Regions from separate parts of the Streptomyces sp. NPDC052910 genome, predicted to be linked through region 2. Evidence: riboswitches for the same ligand, from Rfam matches in the RefSeq annotation. Region 2 holds a riboswitch; the other holds the start of a gene.
The links. Region 2 has a riboswitch for S-adenosylmethionine ahead of thrC (threonine synthase). Riboswitches for the same ligand answer to the same signal wherever they lie in the genome.
Positions count from the first base shown of each region.

Region 1: another riboswitch for S-adenosylmethionine. It lies ahead of ACZ6X9_RS12590 (aminotransferase class V-fold PLP-dependent enzyme); the one in region 2 lies ahead of thrC (threonine synthase).

Region 1 covers NZ_JBVJJR010000003.1:358,683-366,113, reverse strand. The annotation lists gene qcrC (cytochrome bc1 complex diheme cytochrome c subunit) at 1-270, shown strand, start outside; gene qcrA (cytochrome bc1 complex Rieske iron-sulfur subunit) at 267-1,322, shown strand; gene qcrB (cytochrome bc1 complex cytochrome b subunit) at 1,319-2,959, shown strand; gene trpD (anthranilate phosphoribosyltransferase) at 3,114-4,181, shown strand; SAM riboswitch class IV at 4,479-4,596, shown strand; gene ACZ6X9_RS12590 (aminotransferase class V-fold PLP-dependent enzyme) at 4,752-6,059, shown strand; gene ACZ6X9_RS12585 (Lrp/AsnC family transcriptional regulator) at 6,226-6,507, opposite strand; gene ACZ6X9_RS12580 (rhomboid family intramembrane serine protease) at 6,504-7,235, opposite strand.
Region 2 covers NZ_JBVJJR010000001.1:1,174,631-1,182,061, forward strand. The annotation lists gene groL (chaperonin GroEL) at 1-28, opposite strand, end outside; gene ACZ6X9_RS05025 (cold-shock protein) at 562-765, opposite strand; gene ACZ6X9_RS05030 (MoaD/ThiS family protein) at 1,195-1,470, opposite strand; gene thrC (threonine synthase) at 2,215-3,495, opposite strand; SAM riboswitch class I at 3,513-3,647, opposite strand; gene ACZ6X9_RS05040 (glucosyl-3-phosphoglycerate synthase) at 3,800-4,747, shown strand; gene ACZ6X9_RS05045 (alpha,alpha-trehalose-phosphate synthase (UDP-forming)) at 4,813-6,285, shown strand; gene ACZ6X9_RS05050 (hypothetical protein) at 6,396-7,160, shown strand; gene otsB (trehalose-phosphatase) at 7,309-7,431, opposite strand, start outside.

The DNA.
Region 1 (7,431 bases), on a different contig from region 2:
GACCCGAAGCACATCTACGAGGCCATGCAGACCGGCCCGCAGAACATGCCGTCCTTCCCCGACACCACGATGTCCCAGAAGAACAAGAAGGACATCATCGCGTACCTCGACGAGGTCAACACCAGCAAGTCGGAGAGCCCGGGCGGCCTCAACCTGGGCGGGCTCGGCCCGGTCAGTGAGGGTCTGTTCGGGTGGATCTTCGGCCTCGGCGCGCTGATCGCCCTCGCCATCTGGGTCGCCGCCCGGACCGCAAAGGCCAAGAAGTCATGAGTAGCCAAGACATTCCAGAAGAGACCCTGCCGAGCAAGCAGGGCGACACGCGCGAGGGCGCGGTGACGGTCAAGGGCGATCCCTTCGCCGACCCGGGCCTGCCGCCGCACGAGCACCGCATCCAGGACATCGACGAGCGGGCCGCCAAGCGCTCCGAGCGCGCCGTGGCGTTCATGTTCACGCTGTCCATGCTGGCCACGGTCGGCTTCATCGCCGCCTACCTGGCCATCCCGATCGACAAGAACATCTACCTGTTCCCGCTCGGGCATGTCAGCGCCATGAACTTCACGCTGGGGCTCACCCTCGGCGTGGCCCTGTTCTGCATCGGCGCCGGCGCGGTCCACTGGGCGCGGACCCTGATGTCCGACGTCGAGCACATCGACGAGCGCCACCCGATCCAGGCGTCCCCCGAGGTCAAGGCCAAGGTCATGGCCGACTTCGCCGACGGTGCCGCCGAGTCGGCGATGGGCCGCCGCCCGCTGATCCGCAACACGATGTTCGGCGCCCTGGCGCTGATGCCGCTCTCCGCCCTGTTCCTCTTCGGCGGCATGGGCCCCAAGCCGGGCACCAAGCTCCGCAAGACCAAGTGGGCGGCCGGCAAGATGCTGGTCAACCAGAACACGATGCAGCCCCTGCGTCCCGAGGACGTCCAGGTCGGCTCCCTCACCTTCGCCATGCCGCAGGGCATGTCGGAGGAGGACCACGACTTCCAGAACCAGATCGCCAAGGCCGCCCTGATGATCGTCCGGCTCCGTCCGGAGGACATCAAGGACAAGAAGGAACTGGACTGGTCGGTCGACGGCATCGTCGCGTTCTCGAAGATCTGCACGCACGTGGGCTGTCCGATCAGCCTCTACGAGCAGCAGACCCACCACGTGCTCTGCCCGTGCCACCAGTCCACCTTCGACCTCTCCGACGGCGGTCGCGTGGTCTTCGGTCCGGCCGGGCACGCCCTTCCGCAGTTGCGGATCAAGGTCAATGACAAGGGCTACCTCGAGGCGATGGGCGACTTCGCCGAGCCCGTCGGTCCTGCCTTCTGGGAGCGCGGATGAGTACTGCAGACACCACCGCGGCCGGCAAGGCCGGCCGCAAGGCACCCGCGGGTGAGCGGGTCGCCGACTGGGCCGACGGCCGGCTGGGCATCTACAGCCTGGCCAAGGCCAACATGCGGAAGATCTTCCCGGACCACTGGTCCTTCATGCTGGGCGAGGTCTGCCTCTACAGCTTCCTGATCATCATCCTCACGGGTGTGTATCTGACGCTGTTCTTCCACCCGAGCATGAACGAGGTCGTCTACCACGGCTCCTACGTCCCGCTCCAGGGACAGCGGATGTCCGAGGCGTTCTCCTCGACGCTGCACATCAGCTTCGACGTCCGCGGTGGTCTGCTCATCCGGCAGATCCACCACTGGGCCGCGCTGATCTTCCTCGCCGGCATGTTCGTGCACATGATGCGCGTCTTCTTCACGGGCGCGTTCCGCAAGCCGCGTGAGATCAACTGGCTGTTCGGCTTCCTGCTGTTCGTCCTCGGCATGTTCACCGGCTTCACCGGTTACTCGCTGCCGGACGACCTGCTCTCCGGCACCGGTGTCCGCTTCGTGGACGGCGCGATCCTGTCCGTGCCGCTGATCGGCACGTACCTGTCGATGCTGATCTTCGGCGGGGAGTTCCCCGGCGGGGACTTCGTGGCGCGGTTCTACTCGGTCCACATCCTGCTGCTGCCGGGCATCATGCTCGGTCTCGTGGTGGCCCACCTGATCCTGGTCATCTACCACAAGCACACGCAGTACCCCGGCCCCGGCCGGACCGAGAAGAACGTCGTCGGCATGCCGCTGCTGCCGGTCTACATGGCGAAGGCGGGAGGCTTCTTCTTCCTGGTCTTCGGTGCCATCGCGGCCATCGCGGCGATCGCCACGATCAACCCCATCTGGGAGATCGGCCCCTACCGGCCGGACCAGGTGTCCACCGGCGCCCAGCCCGACTGGTACATGGGCTTCGCCGAGGGTCTGATCCGTGTCATGCCGGGCTGGGAGATCAACATCTGGGGCCACACCCTGGTCCTGGGCGTGTTCATCCCGCTGGTCATCTTCCCGCTGGTGCTCATCGCCATCGCCGTCTGGCCGTTCCTGGAGTCCTGGGCGACCGGCGACAAGCGGGAGCACCACCTGCTGGACCGCCCGCGCAACGCTCCGACGCGCACCGCCTTCGGTGTCGCCTGGATCGCCGCGTACTTCGTGATGCTGATCGGCGGTGGAAACGACCTCTGGGCCACGCACTTCCACCTGTCGCTCAACGCGATCACCTGGTTCGTCCGCATCGGCTTCTTCGTGGTTCCCGCGCTGTCGTTCATCGCCACCCGCCGGATCTGCATGGGCCTCCAGCGGCGCGACCGGGAGAAGGTGCTGCACGGCCGCGAGTCGGGCATCATCAAGCGCCTGCCGCACGGTGAGTTCGTGGAGGTCCATGAGCCGCTGACGCAGGAGCAGCTCCACACGCTCACCGCGCACGAGCAGCCCAAGCCGCTGGAGCTGGAGCCCGAGGTCGACGAGAACGGCGTCGCCCGCAAGGCGTCGGCGAGCCAGAAGCTGAAGGTGCGCCTCTCCAAGAGCATGTACGGGGAGGACAAGTTCGTCCCCAAGGCCACGGCGGAGGAGTACCAGGAGATCACGAGCGGCCACGGCCACCACTGATCCCCTGACCGCCCTCTACTGATCACGACTGATCGCCACGGCAGGAGCCCCGTCCAGCGCATGGACGGGGCTCTTCGCCGTCCCGGGACCTGGTTAGGCTGGGCACGTGCCCTGCGAGGACGGGGCCCCGTACCGACCACCAGGAGCGTGGACCATGAACGTTGCGACCCCGACAGGCGGCGACGGCACGGTGTCCCGGTCCTGGCCCGGCATCCTTGAGGCCCTGCTCGGCGGACGGGACCTGGGCGCGGACGACACCGCCTGGGCCATGGACCGCATCATGCGCGGCGCCGCCACCGACGCCCAGATCGCCGGCTTCGCCGTGGCCCTGCGCGCCAAGGGCGAGACCGTCGCCGAGATCTCCGGCCTGGTCCGGGCCATGTACGCGCACGCCAACCTCATCGAGGTGCCCGGCCCCAGCGTGGACATCGTGGGCACCGGCGGCGACGGCGCCAAGACGGTGAACATCTCCACGATGTCGTCGATCGTCGTCGCGGGGACCGGCGTCAAGGTCGTCAAGCACGGCAACCGGGCCGCGTCCTCCGCCAGCGGCGCCTCGGACGTCCTGGAGAAACTGGGCGTCAACCTCGACCTCTCCCCGGAGCGGGTCGTCGAGGTGGCCCACGAGGCCGGCATCACCTTCTGCTTCGCCGTGAAGTTCCACCCCGCGCTGCGGCACGTCGCCGCCGCCCGCCGCGAACTGGGCGTCCGGACGACGTTCAACGTCCTCGGCCCGCTGACGAATCCGGCCCGCGTCCGCGCCCAGGCCACCGGCGTCGCCGACGCGCGGATGGCACCGATCCTGGCCGGCGTCCTCGCCGAACGGGGATCGTCGGCGCTGGTGTTCCGCGGTGACGACGGGCTGGACGAGCTGACGACCACGGCGACGTCGCGGGTGTGGGTCGTACGGGACGGTGTGGTGCGGGAGGAGCACTTCGATCCCCGGGAGGTCGGGATCGAGCTGGTGCCGGTCGAAGCGCTGCGGGGCGCCGACGCGTCGTACAACGCGGACGTGGCGCGGCGGGTGCTGGCCGGTGAGACCGGGCCGGTGCGGGATGCGGTTTTGCTGAACTCGGCGGCGGCGTTGGCGGCGCTGGAGCCGTCCGACGAGCCGCTCGTCGCGCGGATCGCGGCGGGGATGGCGCGGGCGGCCGAGTCGATCGACTCGGGGGCGGCTCGGGCGGCGTTGGAGCGGTGGGTGCGGGTGAGCAACGGGGGGTGAGGGTGCCCCGGTCCCTCCCTTTCGCCGTTTCCTGGGGCTGCGCCCCAGACCCCCTTGTCGCGGCTTCGCCGCTCGTCCTCAATCGCCGGACGGGCTGGATAGTGCCGCCCTGGGCGCGCACTTCAGCCCGTCCGGCGATTGAGGACAACCGCGCGGAGCGCGGTTTCGGGGGTCCGGGGGCGCAGCCCCTGCAAGAAACGGTGAAAGGGAGGGACCGGGGCACCCCCACGGCGTGAGCCGTCCGCATCGCGGACCCCGCTTTTCCCGCCCCGACCCCCTATGCCATACTCCCCACCAGGTCACGAGTGACAGCGACACAGGCCCCGGCCCGCTGTCCGGCAACCCTCCGTCCGTGGCGGGGTGCCCCGGGTGATGACCGGGCCGCAGGCAGTGAGGTCTGCGGCAAGCGCGGATCCCTCGCCAGGGATCCTGGTCGTCGAGGGAGTTCCTTCCGTGATCAAGCGAATGCGCTAGGGCCGAGAGCCCCTTCTCCGCGCCCGCACATTCCTCTTCTCCTGCGCCGCCGTGCTGCCGTGCAGTGATCTCGCCTGCCTTCCACGGGAGTTCGTCATGTCCTCCGCCGTTTCCGCCGCCGTTCCCGCCACCGCCGCCCGGCCCGTCGCCTCCTCGCCCTCGCTGCCGCTGCCCGTCCTCGGCCGGGACGTCCGCGTCCCCGTCGCCGGCGGCGGCGACGTCACCTACGCCGCCCTCGACTACGCGGCGAGCGCGCCCGCCCTCCAGCGGGTGTGGGACGACGTGGCCGCCTACGCGCCGTACTACGGCAGCGTGCACCGGGGCGCGGGGTACCTCTCGCGGCTCTCCACCGAACTGTTCGAGAACAGCCGGGCGACGGTCGGCGCGTTCCTCGGCTGCCGCGCCGACGACCAGGTGGTCTTCACCCGCTCGACCACCGACTCGCTCAACCTCCTCGCCGCGGCCCTGCCCGCCGGCACCCGCGTCTTCGTCTTCGAGACCGAGCACCACGCCGCCCTGCTGCCCTGGACGCGCCGCGCGGAGACCGGCGAGACGCCCCTGACCTGGCTGGAGGCGCCGCGCAGCGCCGGGCAGGCCGTCGAGACGCTGGAACGGGCGCTGGCCGCCCGGGAACCGTACGGGCCCGCGCTGGTCTGCGTGACGGGCGCGTCCAACGTGACGGGGGAGGTGTGGCCCGTCCGGGAACTCGCCGCCGCGGCCCACGCCCACGGCGCCCGCGTCGTCCTCGACGCGGCCCAGCTCGCGCCGCACCGCGCGGTCGACATCCGCGAACTGGACGTCGACTGGGTCGCCTTCTCCGGCCACAAGCTCTACGCGCCGTTCGGCGCGGGGGTGTTGGCCGGACGCGCGGACTGGCTGCGGTCCGCCGCGCCGTACCTCGCCGGCGGCGGCGCCACGCGCAGCGTGCGCCGGGGCGCGGCCGGCGCGCCGCCGGAGGTGGAGTGGCACGACGGCGTCGCCCGCCACGAGGCGGGAACCCCCAACGTCATCGGCGCCCACGCGGTCGCGTCCGCCTGCCGCGCCCTGACGGAGGCCGGGTTCGAGCGGCTCGCCGCCCGGGAGGAGGCGCTGCTCACGCGGCTCCGGAGCGGGCTCGCGGCGGTGCCGGGCGTTCGCGTCCTCTCCCTTTTCGGGGACGACGCGCCGCGGGTGGGGGTGGTGTCGTTCGTCGTGGAGGGGTGGGACAGTTCCGCGCTGGCGGGGGCGCTTTCCGCCGAATACGGGATCGGGGTGCGGGACGGGTTGTTCTGCGCTCATCCGCTGGTGCGGGTGCTTCTCGGGGAGCGCTCGGGGTCGGCGGTCCGGGTGAGTTTCGGTGTCGGGACGCCTGATGAGCACATCGAGCGGTTTGTGCGGGCAGTGGGGGAGTTGGCGCGGCAGTAGCCGCTTGGGGGTCGCGGCCCCTCCGGACGGGCTGACTTCAGCCCGTCCGGCGCTTGAGGACGAGCGGCGAAGCCGCGGCAGGGGGGGGTCTGGGGGCTCGCCCCCAGGAATCGGCGAAGGGGTGGGACCGGGGCACAGCCCGCCGCAGGCGTCCCGCGCGGAGCGTCTAGCTGTCGAGCCCGATCGCGAACGCCGCCTCCAGATCGTGCTGCGAATACGTACGGAACGCGATGTGCGTCTCGGTCGACGCCACCCCGGGCACCTTGCTGATCCGCCCCGGGATGACCTCCGCGAGATCGTCGTGCCGTGCCACCCGCACCATCGCGATGAGGTCGTACGCCCCGGTCACGGAGAACACCTCGCTCACCCCCTCCAGCGCGGCGATCTGCTCGGCGATCTCGGGGATCCGGTCCACGTCCGTCTTGATGAGCACGATCGAGGTGATCACGTCGTTCTGTCTCCTTCGGTGGACCCGGCCGCGTCGTTCACGGGGGATTTCACTCTAACCGGCCGTTCCCGGCACACCCATGCGAAGCCGAAGCCGAGGGCGAAGCCCACGACGTGGGCCAGGTAGGCGACGCCGGGGCGGTCGTCGGGGGCGCCGACGCCGGGCCACTGGAGGGCGAACCAGAAGAGGAGGACGGCCCAGGCGGGGAAGCGCAGCGGGAGGAAGAAGAGGAAGGGGAAGAGGCTGGTCACCCGGGCCCGCGGGAAGAGATGGAGGAAGGCTCCGAGGATTCCGGAGATCGCTCCGGAGGCTCCGACGAGCGACTGGGCGGAGTGGGCGTGCGCGGCCGCGTAGCCGAGCAGGGCGAGGGAGCCGGTGACGAGGTAGCAGAGGGCGAAGGAGAGGCGGCCCATGCGTTCCTCGGTCATCGCCCCGAAGACGTGGAGGAAGAGCATGTTGCCGAGCAGGTGCAGCCAGTTGCCGTGGACGAAGAGGGCGGTGAACGGGGTGGTGAGGGAGCTGGGCAGCCCGTGCCAGAGTTCGTCGGGCACCACGCCCCAGCGGGCGAAGTAGGACGTCTGGGCGGCGACCAGGTCGGGCCCCGTGCCGTACGAGGGATCGAGGCCGGACGCCGGACCGAGGAGGAAGACCACGCAGCAGGCGGCCAGGATGGTGCGGGTGACCCAGGGGGTGCGGGGCCGGTCCCGCCGCACTGCCTTTACGATCATGGGCAGATCATGGCGTACCGGGGCAAGCGGTACGGAGAGCCTCGCCGGTCGCTCCGGCTCGTGCCGGTCCCAACCCGTCGCGGGTCGGGCAGGCCGTAGGGTTACGACGAACGCCCCGCACCCCGTATGCCATGAACAGGACGGACGGCACCCATGGACGTTCCCGGGCCGACCGCCACCACCCGGTGGCGCCGCA
Region 2 (7,431 bases):
CCTCGTCGAACGCGATGATCTTGGCCATGTGAAGTGGTCCTCCCGGACTGGGGGTGGATTGCTCCGGACCGCGCAGGCGCCCGCGACGGACGGCCCGCGTGCTCGGCGGTTCCTTGCCCCGCCGGACTCACGGACCTCACCGACGGTCCAAGTCTGTCACTCTCACTCGGAGAGTGCTAAGCCAATGATTAGCACTCGGCACCTCCGAGTGCAAGCGTCCCTCCGAAGACCGAGGTCATCCCCGGGCCTTCTCAGGGTCCTCCCGGAGACCCGTCCGGGACGCCCCGGAGACCCTGCCCATCCGGACCCCGGCGCACTCCCCCGGCCGACGACTCTTACCGGGTCTTGCCGGGTCCTGCCAGGTCCTGCCGGGTCCTACCGACCCAGCCGGCCCTGCCGGACTCGCCCGCCTTGCCCGCGCCCGCCCGCCGCGGCCCGGCCGCCGCACCGCCGCCACCGCCACCGCTACCGCCTCCGCCCGTACAACAGCATGAAGGGGCCCGCGCCTCCCGGCGCGGGCCCCTTCGACAGACTGAGCGATCGGTGGTCGATGCGCCGCGGTCAGGCGGTCACCCTCACCATGTCGGCCTGAGGTCCCTTCTGGCCCTGCGAGATCTCGAACTCGACTCGCTGCCCCTCTTCCAGGGTGCGGTAGCCGTCCATCTGAATCGCGCTGTAGTGGACGAAAACATCCGCACCACCGTCGACCGCGATGAAGCCGTACCCCTTCTCCGCGTTGAACCACTTGACGGTGCCCTGAGCCATGCCTAACTCCCCTATTACTGGCCCTTGCGCAGGACCGCACTTCGCGGACCCGGGTCAGACCTCACCCCTTGTGACACCTAGGGGTGTGCGCCGGAACGCGTCGACCGCGGCTGAATGTATCTGCACGGATGCCGTCTGCAACAGGTCAGACGGACGAGAAATACCGGCACCGCCGAGGGGCGATAACCGGCCAACTGGGGAGGTTCCAGGGCAAGTCGGGCCGGACATACGCCGGCCAACCCGACAATTCGCGCACGTAATTGCTGCGCAACTTGACGGGTTCTCATATGCGTTCGGCTCTGACACCGAAGAGGGAACGTCCCAACTGTATCGCGGTTCAACAGACGGAATCGCCCCGTCCGCTTAACGGCCGGGGCGATTCCCGATTCGGGCGCGGCGCGCGGCTTCCGCCGTCGCGGGCGCGGGCGTTCAGCCGCCCGCCACCGCCGGGATGATCGACACGCCCGCGCCGTCCGGCGTCGCCGCGGCCAGACCGCCCTCGAAGCGGACGTCGTCGTCGTTGACGTACACGTTGACGAAGCGGCGCAGCTTGCCGGCGTCGTCGAGGAGGCGCCGGGCGATCCCCGGGTGGTTCTTCTCCAGGTCGCCGATCACCTCGGAGAGAGTGGAGCCCTGGGCGGGGACTTCGGCTCGGCCGCCGGTGTAGGTGCGGAGGATGGTGGGGATGCGGACGGTGACGCTCATGGGGCTGCCTTTCCAATCGGCTGACTGATGATCGGTCGTTCGTTCGTTGATTCGTTCAGGAGTGCTGTTTCCATGCGGCACGCGTCGCGCCCGGCCGGGAGGGAGACGCCCCACCCCCGCCCTTTCACCGTTTCCCGCAGGGGCTCCGCCCCCGCACCCCCCACCGGCGCGCCCTCACGGGCGGCGCCCATTCCACGCGAGGGGGCCGTTCGGCCGAGCGCGCCCAGGGCGCGGCCTTACGCCCTGAGCGCGGACGCCGTTCCCCGTGCTTGAGCGGACCCCGGCCCGGACGGCCGGCCCGCGCCTCGGCGGCGGGGCGAACCCGGCCCCGGGGCGCCGGGGCCCAGGCCCGCACGCTCCACGCGAGCCCCGCCCCCACGCCGAAACCCAGGGCACAGCCCCGAATCCCCCGAAGGCCGGGGGCCCGACTCCCGCGCCCTTCGGCACGGGCCCGGCCCGATGGCCGGGTCCCGGAACGCCCGGCCCCGCACCTCGGCGCGTAGGGTCGCGGTCCCGCACGCTCACCGTGGGCGCACAGCGAACGCCGGGGCCGGGGCCGGGGGCGCGACCCGGTCGCCGGGCAGGAACGGACCCGCAGCCCCGCCCTCGAACCCAGGGGCACAACCCGGGCCTCGGGGGCCGGGGGCGCAGCCCCGAACGCCCAGGGCCTCCCCGCGGGGGGTGCGGGGGCACAGCCCCCGCGAGAAACGGTGAAAGGGTGGGATTGGGGCGAACCCCCGCCCCCTACCCCAGCCCCGCCTCCCGGAAGGCCCCAAGGCTCGGCCGGATGACCGCCGAAGGCCCCGCCGCCACCGCGTCGAGCGTCTTCAGTCCGTCCCCCGTGTTCAGCACCACCGTCGTCAACGACGGATCCAGCGCCCCGGCCTCCAGCAGCTTCCGGGTGACGCCCACCGTCACGCCGCCCGCCGTCTCGGCGAAGACGCCCTCCGTCCGGGCGAGCAGCCGGATCGCGTCCACGATCTCCGGGTCGGTGACGTCCTCGACCGCTCCGCCCGTACGCCGCGCGATGTCGAGCACGTACGGCCCGTCGGCCGGGTTCCCGATGGCCAGGGACTTCGCGATGGTGTCGGGCTTGACGGGACGCACCACGTCCTGGCCGTCCTTGAAGGCGCGGGAGACCGGCGAACACCCCTCCGCCTGGGCGCCGAAGATCCGGTAGGGGCGGTCCTCGACCAGTCCGAGGGAGATGAGCTCCTTCAGCCCCTTGTCGATCTTCGTGAGCTGGGAGCCGGAGGCGACGGGGACGACGAGCTGGTCGGGCAGCCGCCAGCCGAGCTGTTCGCAGATCTCGTAGGCGAGGGTCTTGGATCCTTCGCCGTAGTAGGGGCGGAGGTTGACGTTGACGAAGCCCCAGCCCTCGCCCAGCGGATCGCCGATGAGCTCGGAGCAGAAGCGGTTGACGTCGTCGTACGTCCCCTCGATGCCGACGAGGTCGCCGCCGTAGACGGCGGCCATGACGACCTTGCCGGCCTCCAGGTCGTGCGGGATGAAGACGCAGGACCGGAAGCCGGCGCGGGCCGCCGCCGCGCCCACCGCGCCCGCCAGGTTGCCGGTCGAGGAGCAGGAGAGCGTGGTGAAGCCGAAGGCGCGGGCGGCCTCCACCGCGACGGCGACGACGCGGTCCTTGAAGGAGTGCGTGGGGTTGCCGGAGTCGTCCTTAACGTGGAGTTCGCCGGTGACGCCGAGCTCGCGGGCGAGGTTGTCGGCGCGGACGAGCCGGGTGAGGCCGGGCTCCAGGTTGGGCCGGGAGGCGACGTCGGCGGGGACGGGCAGCAGCGGCGCGTACCGCCAGATGTTCGCGGGTCCGGATTCGATACGGCGCCGCAGCCCCTCGGGGTCGCCGAGCGGCAGCTCGTAGGCGACCTCCAGCGGACCGAAGCAGGAGGCGCAGGCGAAGACCGGTCCGAGCGGGACGCGCTCGCCGCACTCGCGGCAGGACAGCGCGACGGCGGGACCGAAAGAAGCGGCGGCGGAAGTGGCGCGTTCGACGGCTTGCACAGCCATGGAGGCGAGGCCCTTTCTCCTCATCTTCCCCGTGGCGAACCTCGCCACGAGACGGAATTGGCACCTTCCCCGCCGGGAGCCTCACGAGGAGACCGGCTGGAGGGTTGCCGGGGCTTCAACGGGCCGTGTCCCTCTGCCCCTCTGGATGAGCGGTATGGCACTGGGCGCGGCCCAGGCGTTTGTGCGCGCGGCACCCCCGACATACGGGCGTGCTCCGCGTTGTTCAAGACTGTAACGGAAGGTGCGGCGTGGCGAGAGGGCCAGTCCGCACCGCGAGACGGACCAGAAGCGAGGAGTCGTTCACGTGCTGGAAGAGGTGGAGCGCTGGCTGTCCCGGCGGTCCTGGACCGCGGCGGACCGCCCGCTCGACCGGCTGCTCGCCGCGAAGCGCGAGACGGGCACCACGGTCAGCGTCGTCCTGCCCGCGCTGAACGAGGAGGCCACGGTCGGGGACATCGTCGCCGCGATCCGCCGCGACCTGATGACCGAGGACGTGCCGCTCGTCGACGAGCTGGTGGTCCTCGACTCCGGTTCGACGGACGGCACGGCGGCGGCCGCCCGGGCGGCCGGGGCCCGGGTCGAGCACCGGGACGCCGTGCTCCCCGGGCTGCCCGCGGTTCCCGGCAAGGGCGAGGTGCTGTGGCGGTCCCTGCTGGTCACCTCAGGCGACGTCGTCTGCTTCGTCGACGCCGACCTGCGCGACTTCTCGTCCGCCTTCGTCTCCGGCATCGTCGGCCCGCTGCTGACCGACCCGGACGTGGCCTTCGTCAAGGCGATGTACGACCGTCCGCTGGGCGAGGCGGCCGGCCAGGGCGGCCGGGTCACCGAGCTGGTCGCCCGTCCGCTGCTCAACCTGCACTGGCCGCGGCTGGCCGGTTTCGTGCAGCCGCTGGGCGGCGAGTACGCGGCGCGGCGCTCGCTGCTGGAACGGCTGCCGTTCCCCGTCGGCTACGGCGTCGAGCTCGGGCTGCTCGTCGACGCGCTGCACGCGGTGGGCCTGGACTCGCTGGCCCAGGTCGACGTCGGGGTGCGCAAGCACCGCCACCAGGACGGGCGGGCGCTGGGCCGGATGGCCGCCGCCATCTACCGCACCGCCCAGGTGCGGCTGGGCCGCGAACCGCTGGTCCGCCCGGAGCTGACCCAGTTCGAGCGCACGGCGGACGGATTCGTTCCGCGGACGTACCCGGTGGACACCGAGGAGCGCCCGCCGATGGCCCAGGTCCCCGAGTACGCGCGGCACCGCGCGGCGTAGGCGGGCGGCGCGCAAGAGGGGGAGGCGTACGTTTGAGCGGTTGGCGGGCTGGCAAGGCTCGCGTCATGGTCGCTGAGCACGTGCAGAACGCCCCCATCGTCGTGGCCTCCAACCGCGGCCCGGTCTCCTACCGGGTCGCCGAGGACGGCTCCCTGACCTCCGGCCGGGGCGGCGGTGGCCTGGTCTCCGGCCTCAGCGCCATCGGGACGGACTCCGGCGCGGTGTGGGTCTGCGCCGCGCTCGGCGAGGGCGACCGGCTCGCCGCCCGCCGCGCGGGCCGCCGCCTCGACCCCGCCGACACCGGCGGCTACGGCGTACGGATGCTCGACATCCCGGCCGGAACGTTCGCCGCCGCGTACAACGGCATCGCCAACTCGGTGCTGTGGTTCGTCCACCACCTGCTCTACCAGACGCCGCTGGAGCCCGTCTTCGACGCCGCGTTCCGCGAGCAGTGGGCCGCCTACGAGACGTACAACGCCGCCTTCGCCGACGCGCTCGCCGAGGAGGCCGCCGAGGGCGCCGTGGTGCTCGTCCAGGACTACCACCTGACGCTGGTGCCGGGCCTGCTCCGCGAACGCCGCCCCGACCTGCGCATCGGCCACTTCTCGCACACCCCGTGGGCGCCGCCGGACTACTACCGGATGCTCCCCGACGACGTCGCCGCGCAGGTGCTGCGCGGCATCCTCGGCGGGGACCGCGCCGCGTTCCTCACCCGCCGCTGGGCCGACGCGTTCGCCGCCTGCTGCGCCGACGTCCTCGGCGCGGAGGTCGAGCGCGCGGACGACGGGTCGGCGACGGCCGTGCGCCTCGACGGGCGGACGACCCTGCTCGGCGTCCACGGCCTCGGCGCGGACGCCGCCTTCCTGCGCGAGCGCGCGCACCGCCCGGACGTCGAGGAGCGGATGGCCGCCCTGCGCGAGCAGGTCGGCGCCGGCCGCCGGACGATCGTCCGCGTGGACCGCACCGAGCTGTCGAAGAACATCGTCCGCGGCCTCCACGCCTTCCGGCGGCTCCTGGAGGACCACCCGCAGTGGCACGAGCGCGTGGTGCACATCGCGTTCGCCTACCCCTCCCGGCAGGACCTCGGCGTCTACCGCGACTACACGGCGGAGGTCGAACGCGTCGCCGGCCTGATCAACGAGGAGTTCGGGACACCCGGCTGGCAGCCGGTCGCCCTGCACGTCAAGGACGACTTCGCACGGTCCCTCGCGGCCTACCGGATGGCGGACGTGGCCCTGGTCAACCCGATCCGCGACGGCATGAACCTGGTGGCCAAGGAAGTGCCGGTCGTCTCCGACGACGGCTGCGCGCTGGTCCTGTCGCGGGAGGCGGGTGCCGCGGCGGAGCTGGGCGCGGACGCGCTCGTCGTCAACCCGTACGACGTCGAGGCCACCGCCCGCGCCCTGCACGAGGCGCTGCTGATGGACCCGGGGCAGCGCGCGGACCGGTGCAAGCGGCTGGCCGCGGCGGCGACGGCCCTGCCCCCCGCGCGCTGGTTCCTCGAACAGCTCGACGCGCTGCGGGCGTTGCGGCCCTGACGCGGTGACGGGGGCGGAAGGGGCGCCCGGGCGCGGGGCGGACTCCCGTTCGCGCCGTCGTGCTTCGTCCGCACGGCTGACGGGTGGTGCGGCGGGGTAGGCATCGGAGCATGTCGATCGCACCGCGCTGGGTCGCCCTGGCGGCGGCAACGGCCGCCGCCCTCGCCGTGACGACGTCCGGCTGTTCGTCCGGATCCGACGACGGGAAGACGGAATCCAAGGGGGACAAGGGGGCCGCCACCTCCGGACGGCCGTCCCCTTCGGGTTCCTCAGGCTCCTCGGGTTCCGCCGGTCCCGCCGCCCCGGGCGACGGGACGGTGCCGGCCGGGCCGGGTCCGCAGTCCTCGTACACCGTGCAGAAACAGCCCGCCCCCGGTACGTGCACCTACCGCTGGACCGCCGCCAAGGAGCCGCTGCCCGATCCCAAGTGCACCCCCGGGGCCACCAATCCGAAGGTCACCCCGGACACCCTCAAGACGACCATCTGCCGTGGCGGCTACACCAAGGACATCAGGCCGCCCACGAACATCACCGGCCGCGAGAAGACCGCCAACGCCGCCTCCTACGGCTACAAGAAGTCGCTCCGCGAAGCCGAGTACGACCACCTCATCAGCCTCCAGCTCGGCGGCGACCCCAACGACCCCCGCAACCTGTGGGTCGAGCCGCCCTCCCCCGGCCACAAGGAGGGCGCGGGCCCCAACAACCCCAAGGACGTCGTCGAGACCAAGCTGAAGAGCGCGATCTGCTCGGGCAAGGCGGACCTGCGCAAGGCACAGCAGGCCATAGCCCGGGACTGGACCACCGCGCTGGCGGCGGTCGGCGTCAACGACGACGGGAAGGGACGCCGCGAGGCGACCGACCCGGACGACGGCTGAGGCCGAGCGGGGCCGACGGAAGCGGAACTGACGGAAGCGGGGCCGAAGGAAGCGGAGGGGCGGAGGCGGGAGGACGGAAGCGGGTGGCGGGGGCCCTCAAGCACCGAGGGCCCCTCAGGTGCCGGGGCCCCTCAGGCTCCCGGGCCCCTCAGGCGCCAGGCGCCCCGGACTCCCCCGAGCCCTCGGCCGTCACTCCGTCCGCCAGCGCCTCCAGGAGCCCCACCACACCCTTCGGACCGTCCACCACCAGGTCCGCCCGGTCGGCGAGCTC